3 regions of the Arthrobacter sp. 10T413_2 genome follow, and region 1 is predicted to be linked to each of the others. Evidence: riboswitches for the same ligand, from Rfam matches in the RefSeq annotation. Region 1 holds a riboswitch; each other region holds the start of a gene.
What was found. A riboswitch is a leader RNA that binds a small molecule or an ion and turns the genes downstream of it on or off. The one in region 1 is predicted to bind S-adenosylmethionine.
Positions count from the first base shown of each region.

Region 2: another riboswitch for S-adenosylmethionine. It lies ahead of AC1DBQ_RS22090 (bifunctional o-acetylhomoserine/o-acetylserine sulfhydrylase); the one in region 1 lies ahead of AC1DBQ_RS08915 (DUF1737 domain-containing protein).
Region 3: another riboswitch for S-adenosylmethionine. It lies ahead of AC1DBQ_RS03985 (aminotransferase class V-fold PLP-dependent enzyme); the one in region 1 lies ahead of AC1DBQ_RS08915 (DUF1737 domain-containing protein).

Region 1 is NZ_JBFTHK010000039.1:18,732-21,518, reverse strand. Features, by position in the region: partial or broken gene AC1DBQ_RS08925 (glycosyltransferase family 2 protein) at 1-112, opposite strand, end outside; gene AC1DBQ_RS08920 (ATP-grasp domain-containing protein) at 99-1,055, opposite strand; SAM riboswitch class IV at 1,423-1,537, shown strand; gene AC1DBQ_RS08915 (DUF1737 domain-containing protein) at 1,565-1,873, shown strand; gene AC1DBQ_RS08910 (rhodanese-like domain-containing protein) at 1,870-2,280, shown strand; gene AC1DBQ_RS08905 (O-succinylhomoserine sulfhydrylase) at 2,281-2,787, shown strand, end outside.
Region 2 is NZ_JBFTHK010000263.1:2,122-4,185, forward strand. Features, by position in the region: gene AC1DBQ_RS22085 (VOC family protein) at 131-769, opposite strand; SAM riboswitch class IV at 924-1,039, shown strand; gene AC1DBQ_RS22090 (bifunctional o-acetylhomoserine/o-acetylserine sulfhydrylase) at 1,101-2,064, shown strand, end outside.
Region 3 is NZ_JBFTHK010000012.1:44,700-46,763, forward strand. Features, by position in the region: gene AC1DBQ_RS03985 (aminotransferase class V-fold PLP-dependent enzyme) at 1-849, opposite strand, end outside; SAM riboswitch class IV at 884-997, opposite strand; gene hisN (histidinol-phosphatase) at 1,170-1,982, opposite strand; gene rsgA (ribosome small subunit-dependent GTPase A) at 2,059-2,064, opposite strand, start outside.

The DNA of each region.
Region 1 (2,787 bases):
GCGCCAGGACGACAGCCGCTATCACCGCCGCCGCCAGGGCGGGCAATCCGATGAACACCAGGACGAGTTCCTGTGCCGGGCCGACCGGCACGGACGCCTCACCCCAGGGCATCGGCGGGAATCGCCGGGCACCGCCGGAAGGACGCCGGGTTGAATGCCGGGAGCATGAACGTTGCCAGGACGGCGTCGAGCAGTTCGGGCGCCCACGTGCTGTTCGCCCCCAGTGTCGGGCAGACGCCCAGCACCACGGGGGTTCCGTCCGCGCGGCGGCGGATCTGGACCTGGACCGGGCCGGTCAGCCCGAGCGTGCGGACGGCGGCCAGGCCCAGCTTCCGTACATCGTTGGCCTCGGCCGCCGGCACCCTGCGGCTGACTTCGTCGCTGCCGGCCCGCCCGTACGGGGTTTTTGTCTTCTCGAGGACCACCGCCACCGGCGCCATCGCGTTGCGGGGCGGCGTGCCGAACACAAGGGCCACGTAGTCGGCGCCCGGGATGAACTCCTGGACCAGCTGCCCGGGCGGCAGGTTCTTCCAGCTGACTGAGCCGGTCCCGGCCAGCAGGTGGACGGCGTGGGTGCCTTTGAAAGTTCGCGGCTTGACGACGACGGGACCGTTGAGCTCGGCCAGGGACGCCGGCGCGGCGGCGAGATCGCCCGGAACCCCGAAACGCGGGACCGGAATGCCGGCTGCCTGCAACGCCCATGCGGTGAACAGGTGGTCGTTGGCGAGGGCCACCGCGGCAGGGTCGCCGACGATGATCCGCACGTCCCGGCCGAATCCGGCGCGGGCCGCAGCCAGCACCGGGAGTTCCACGGTGAGGGTCGGAATGATGACGTTGATGGCTTCCCGGTCCACCAGCCGGCGCAGGTCCAGGACCATGTCCGGGTCCGTCGCCGGCAGGAGCCTGACTGCCGCTGCGGCGGTGGCGTCCTCGCCCTGCCGGGTGACGTCGCGGGMGTCGGAGCCGAGGCACGGGATGCCGCGGGCGGCGAGCTGGGCCGCGACGGTMCGGCCGGCGGCGCCTGCAATGCCAGTAACCAGAATGCGCGGGCCCACGGTTGCTCCATTCCGCCGATACCCGCCGGGCCGCGGCTGCGGCTCCGGCKGTAACGGCCACCGATTCACACAAAAATTGAGGGACAGACAACTGCACGAAGAGACAACTTGATCCACAGAAACGTGGGACGGGCCGACGCGTCAGTCCGATCCCCTCAGTAGACTGCGCAAACTCCCGGCGGACACGAGTGGGCAGTACCCGAAACTGGAGCCCGCTACTACTCGCCTTGGCGCCGCACCCGGCTCTCACCCCGCAACTCTGATTTCTCGGTCCGCCGCGTGTGTCACCCCGTGGGGCGCGGTCCGGTTACGGAACATGACGACGGCGGCGGTGCGGGCCGGCGTCGTAAGTGTTACGTTTTTGGGGAGTAATGAGAACCGGTGCCAAGCCCTGACTGGCCGGTCGGCAACCCTCCCTTTCGCGGCGGGGTGCCTCAGGTGAATACTCGGCATATCGACCATTCGAGCTGCAAGCGTGAAAGAGGAGATCCGTCGTGCCCGACACATCCATACCCGCTGTACCCGGTACAGCAGCCGCCCCCGCCGCAGCTTCCGCCGGCGAGGACAAACTGGCCTACCGCCTGTTMACCGGCGCCGACGACCGCGCCTTCTGTGAGCGCGTGTCGGCCGCCCTGGCCGAGGGCTATGTCCTGCACGGAAGCCCCGCCGCCACCTTCAACGGCAGCACGGTGATCGTGGCGCAGGCGCTGGTCCTGCCGGCCGCAATTGCGAGCGCGGACGCCGCCGTGGCCAACGCCGTCGATGAACTCGACAGTGACGAATTTGGTGCCGAAGACGCCTTCGAGGGCCACGCATGAGCTACGCCGGAGACCTCAGCCCGCACGAGGCGTGGGCCAAGCTGGAGGCCGGCGCCATCCTGGTGGACGTCCGGACCGAGGGCGAATGGGCCCACATCGGCATCCCGGATACGAAGGCCACGGACAACGATCCTCTCTTCATCCAGTGGACCCTCGCCGGCGGGGTGCCCAACCCGCACTTCGTGGAACAGCTCCAGCGTCAGGCGCCGGAGGACACCGCCGTCGAGCTCGTGTTCCTGTGCCGCTCCGGCGCCCGGTCGATTGCCGCCGCGACAGCCGCGACGCAGGCCGGCTACACCTCGTACAACGTCCTTGAGGGCTTCGAAGGCGAGACCGACCGCTTTGGCGAACGCACCGTCAACGGCTGGAAGAACCGCGGCCTGCCCACCAACCTCGGAAAGATTTAAGTGACTTTCAATCCCGACGCCGCCGGATGGGCGGCCGACACCCAGGCCGTCCGCGGAGGCCTTGACCGTACAGGCTTCCAGGAAACCGCCGAGCCGATCTTCCTCAACTCAGGATTCGTCTACGAGTCCGCGGCCGCMGCCGAGCGCGCCTTCACCGGGGAGGACGAGCGCTTCGTCTACTCCCGCTACGGCAACCCGTCCGTCGCAACCTTCCAGGAGCGGCTGCGGCTGCTCGAGGGCACAGAGGCATGTTTTGCGACGGCGTCCGGCATGTCCGCCGTCTTCACCGCCCTCGGCGCGCTGCTGGGGGCCGGCGACCGGGTGGTCGCCGCCCGCTCGCTTTTTGGCTCGTGCTTTGTGATCCTCAACGAGATCCTGCCGCGCTGGGGCGTCGAGACGGTCTTCGTGGACGGCCCGGACCTGGAGCAGTGGAAGTCTGCGCTGTCCGAGCCGACGACGGCGGTCTTCTTCGAGTCGCCGTCGAACCCGATGCAGGAGATCGTGGAT
Region 2 (2,064 bases), on a different contig from region 1:
TGACAGGCTGACAGGCCTCCGTCCGGGCCGGACAGCCGCAGGCGGCCTTAAAATAATATCGGCCGCCGTCTCGCGGGTGACATCATTGGCACCCGCGGGATGGCGGCCGAAGTGTGGGGCAGGCGGAGCGTTAGATCGTGACGGCCCCGGAGGCGGTCTCGAAGGTGACGGAGAGGATTCCGGGCGTGCCGTGCGGCGCGAGCCAGTTCACGGCCACGTCTTCCAGCGGCTTTTCCACGGGCTCGCCAAGCCATTCCGTGACGCGCTCTGCCGAACCGGCAATGGTCAGCGCGGACATCTTGACGTCGCTTGCGTAGGCGTTGGAGGGGTGAAGCTCCGGGTCACCCTCCCACTTGAGCATGTAGGGCACCTGCGGGTCGGCGATGAGGCCCAGGATGCCGATCTGCTTCCAGACCAGTTCGCGGCCGTCAGGGAACTTCCGGTTGCCGTTCACGGCGGCGCGGCCCAGCCGCTCCTCGAACGGTCCGAGATCGTCAACCTCGACGCACCAGCCCATCCAGCCGCCGCCGGCCTCGGAGCGTGCCCGGACTGCCTGGCCGAAGGGGGCCTTGTCCGATGCCGGGTGGTTCAGGACCTCCACGACCTCGACATACTTGTGTCCCGCGAGCGGGATAATCATGTTGCGTGTCCCGAAACGGGGGTGCACTCCACCCTTCACGGCTTCGACGCCGAGGGCAGACGCAATACGTTCAGTGGTGGCTGCCAAGCCATCGTGTTCACAGGCGTAAGAAACGTGATCCATGCGCATGCCCTCATCTTGGCACTTTGTGATGGACCTCTCAGCTTAGGCTTGCCTTACTGTCATGGGATGTCATGGGGTGACTGCAGGCCCGCGTGCCCGTCGTCTTCATGTTCGTCATAAAGCTATCCAGCGGCCTGCCGCCATTCCTACACTGAAGCAAGGTCATGAGCGCCAGCGCACAGCCCCGGCTTGCTGGCCGGCAACCCTCGTATCGCGGTGGGGTGCCCCGGGTGAAGACCTGGCCGTCCGGCGCCCGCCGGAGGGCAAGCGCGGCGCCTGTGCCGGCCCGGGCCGATGGCCCCGGACGGTGCTGTGCCCAGTCCCGACAGGAGCAACAATGTCCACTGCCTGGTCCTTCGAAACCCGCCAGATCCACGCCGGCCAGGAGCCCGACTCCGCCACCGGCGCCCGGTCCCTCCCGATCTACCAGACGACGTCGTTCGTGTTCCCAAGCGCCGAAAGTGCCGCGAACCGCTTCGCCCTCGCCGAACTTGCCCCCATCTACACCCGGATCGGCAACCCCACACAGGACGCGGTGGAACAGCGCGTGGCCAGCCTCGAAGGCMGCCTTGCTGCCCTGCTGCTCAGCTCCGGCCAGGCCGCCGAGACCTTCGCGATCCTCAACATCGCCGAGGCCGGCGACCACGTGGTCGCCAGCCCCAGTCTCTACGGCGGCACCTACAACCTGCTCGCCCACACGCTGAAGAAGTTCGGCATCTCCGTGACCTTCGTTGCGGACCCCGACAACCTGGACCAGTGGCGCGAGGCCGTCCGGCCCAACACGAAGCTGTTCTTCGGCGAAGTGGTCTCCAACCCCCGCCAGGACGTGCTGGACATCGAGGGCGTTTCCAAGGTGGCCCACGAGGCCGGCGTGCCCCTGATTGTCGACAACACCCTGTCCACCCCCTACCTCATCCGGCCGATCGAGTGGGGAGCGGACATCGTGGTCCATTCGGCCACCAAGTACCTCGGCGGCCACGGTGCCGCGATCGCCGGCGTGATCGTGGATTCGGGCAAGTTCGACTTCGGCAAGGACCCCGAGCGGTTCCCCGGCTTCAACACCCCGGACCCCACCTATAACGGACTGGTCTACGCCCGCGACCTCGGCGCCGGCGGCGCGCTCGGGGCCAACCTCGCCTACATCCTCAAGGCCCGGGTCCAGCTCCTGCGCGACCTCGGCTCCGCCGTGTCCCCGTTCAACGCCTTCCTCATCGCCCAGGGCATCGAGACCCTTAGCCTGCGCGTTGAACGCCACGTGGCCAACGCCACCAAGGTGGCCGAATGGCTGGAGGCGCGGGACG
Region 3 (2,064 bases), on a different contig from region 1:
CGGTCCGGTGGTCCAGCTGACGGAGTCGAGCCGGGCGTCGCGGACAGCGCCGCCGCCGGCCAGGTGCGGGGTGCCGGCGTCGAGCCAGTCCGTGCGCCCCACCAGTACGCCGGTACCGAACGGGGCGTAGAGCTTGTGACCCGAGAAGGCGAGGTAGTCGACGTCGTCCGCGGCGATATCGATCCGCCGGTGCGGCGCCAGCTGCGCTGCGTCGACGACGATCCTGGCACCGTACTCGTGCGCCAGCGCGGCAAGGGCGCGGATTGGCAGGATCTCGCCGGTGACGTTGGAGGCGCCGGTAACGGCCAGCAGGCTCACGCCGCCGCGGGCGAGCTCGTCCCGCAAGCGGTCGATGGTGGCCGCGAGGGTGGGTGCGGCCACGACGCTGCGGTGCGGGACGTTCTGCCAGGGCAGGAGGTTCGCGTGGTGTTCGATGTCGAGGTAGATGACCTCGCCCGCGGGCCGGCCGTCCCGCAGCGGCAGGCACCCGGCCAGCAGGTTCAGGGAATCGGTGGTGTTGCGGGTGAAGATCACGGAATCGTCCGGCCGGCCGCCCACGAAGTCCCGCACGATGTCCCGGGCGTTKTCGTAGACCGAGGTGCTGATCTGGGAGGCGTAGCCGGCGCCGCGGTGGACGCTGGCGTAGTACGGCAGGATTTCGTTCAAGTAGGCCGAGACCACGGACAGGGCCGGGGCGGAGGCGCCGTAATCMAGGTTGGCGTAGCGGGCGTGGCCGCCCTTGATCAGCGGGGACTGGATCTCGGCGCCCGTGACGGCGGCGAGCGGACGTGCGGCGGCGGCAAACCGTGCGTCGACTTCGGGGGCGGCGGGGAAAATGGCAGTTGTCATGGGACCTCACTCGAACAGGACCCCACATCGTGGGAATCCGCGCTTGCCGGGTCCGTTCCGGACCGGCCAGGTCGTCACCCGGGGCACCCCACCGCGACTGGAGGGTTGCCGGCCAGCAAACCGGGGTTTAGCGCTGGCACTCGTGACCTGCATCGAGCGTAGGACATCGGTGCAGCCGGGGAAAAGGCGGCCTCCGAATGTGAAGCGTTTTGTTACGTGCGCGCCGKAAAGCGCACGTCGACCGAACAAACGACGGCGGCGGCCCCGGAATGGGGGCCGCCGCCGTCGTTTGTTCGGTTGTTGTGAAAGGTCAGATGATCCTAGAGGAGGTCGTCGAGTCCTGGGTTGAGCCGCTTGAGCACTTCCGAGTGGAGGATCGAGTTGGTGGCCAGGGCGTTGCCYCCGAAGGGGCCGTCCTCGCCCTCGAGCGAGGTGAAGCGGCCGCCGGCTTCGGTGACGATCGGCACGAGGGCGGCCATGTCGTAGAGGTTCAGTTCGGGTTCGCAGGCGATGTCKACCGCACCCTCAGCCACGAGGCAGTAGGACCAGAAATCGCCATAGGCGCGGGTGCGCCACACTTCCTCGGTGAGGCCCAGGAACTCGTCCAGGTTTCCGCGTTCCTTCCAGCCGCCGAGGCTGGAGTAGGACAGCGACGCGTCCTCGAGCTTGGAAACGTTGGACACCTTCAGCCGGGTGGCGGAGGCCAGGGAGCGGCCGGTGTAGGCGCCCGCGCCCTTGGCCGCCCACCAGCGCTTGCCCAGGGCCGGCGCGCTGACGACGCCGACCACCGGTTCGCCCTCGTCAACGAGGGCGATCAGGGTGGCCCAGACCGGGACGCCGCGGACGAAGTTCTTGGTGCCGTCGATCGGGTCAATGATCCAGCGCCGGGAGCCGTGGCCCGAGCTGCCGAATTCCTCGCCCAGGACCGCGTCGCGCGGCCGGGAGCGGGAGAGCTGGCCGCGGATGGCTTCTTKGGCGGACTTGTCGGCGTCGGTGACCGGGGTGAGGTCGGGCTTCGTCTCGATCCGAAGGTCCAGCGCCTTGAATCGGCTCATGGTCTGGGAATCGACGGAATCTGCCAGGACATGGGCAAGGCGCAGGTCATCGTTGTAGCTCGAATCGGTTTGGCTCATGGTTCCAAACTACCGTCTAAGCGGGCGGGCCGCCGGGAGGCCGCGGTGCTGCGCCGCGGGCCGGTGAGGGGCCGCATCAGGA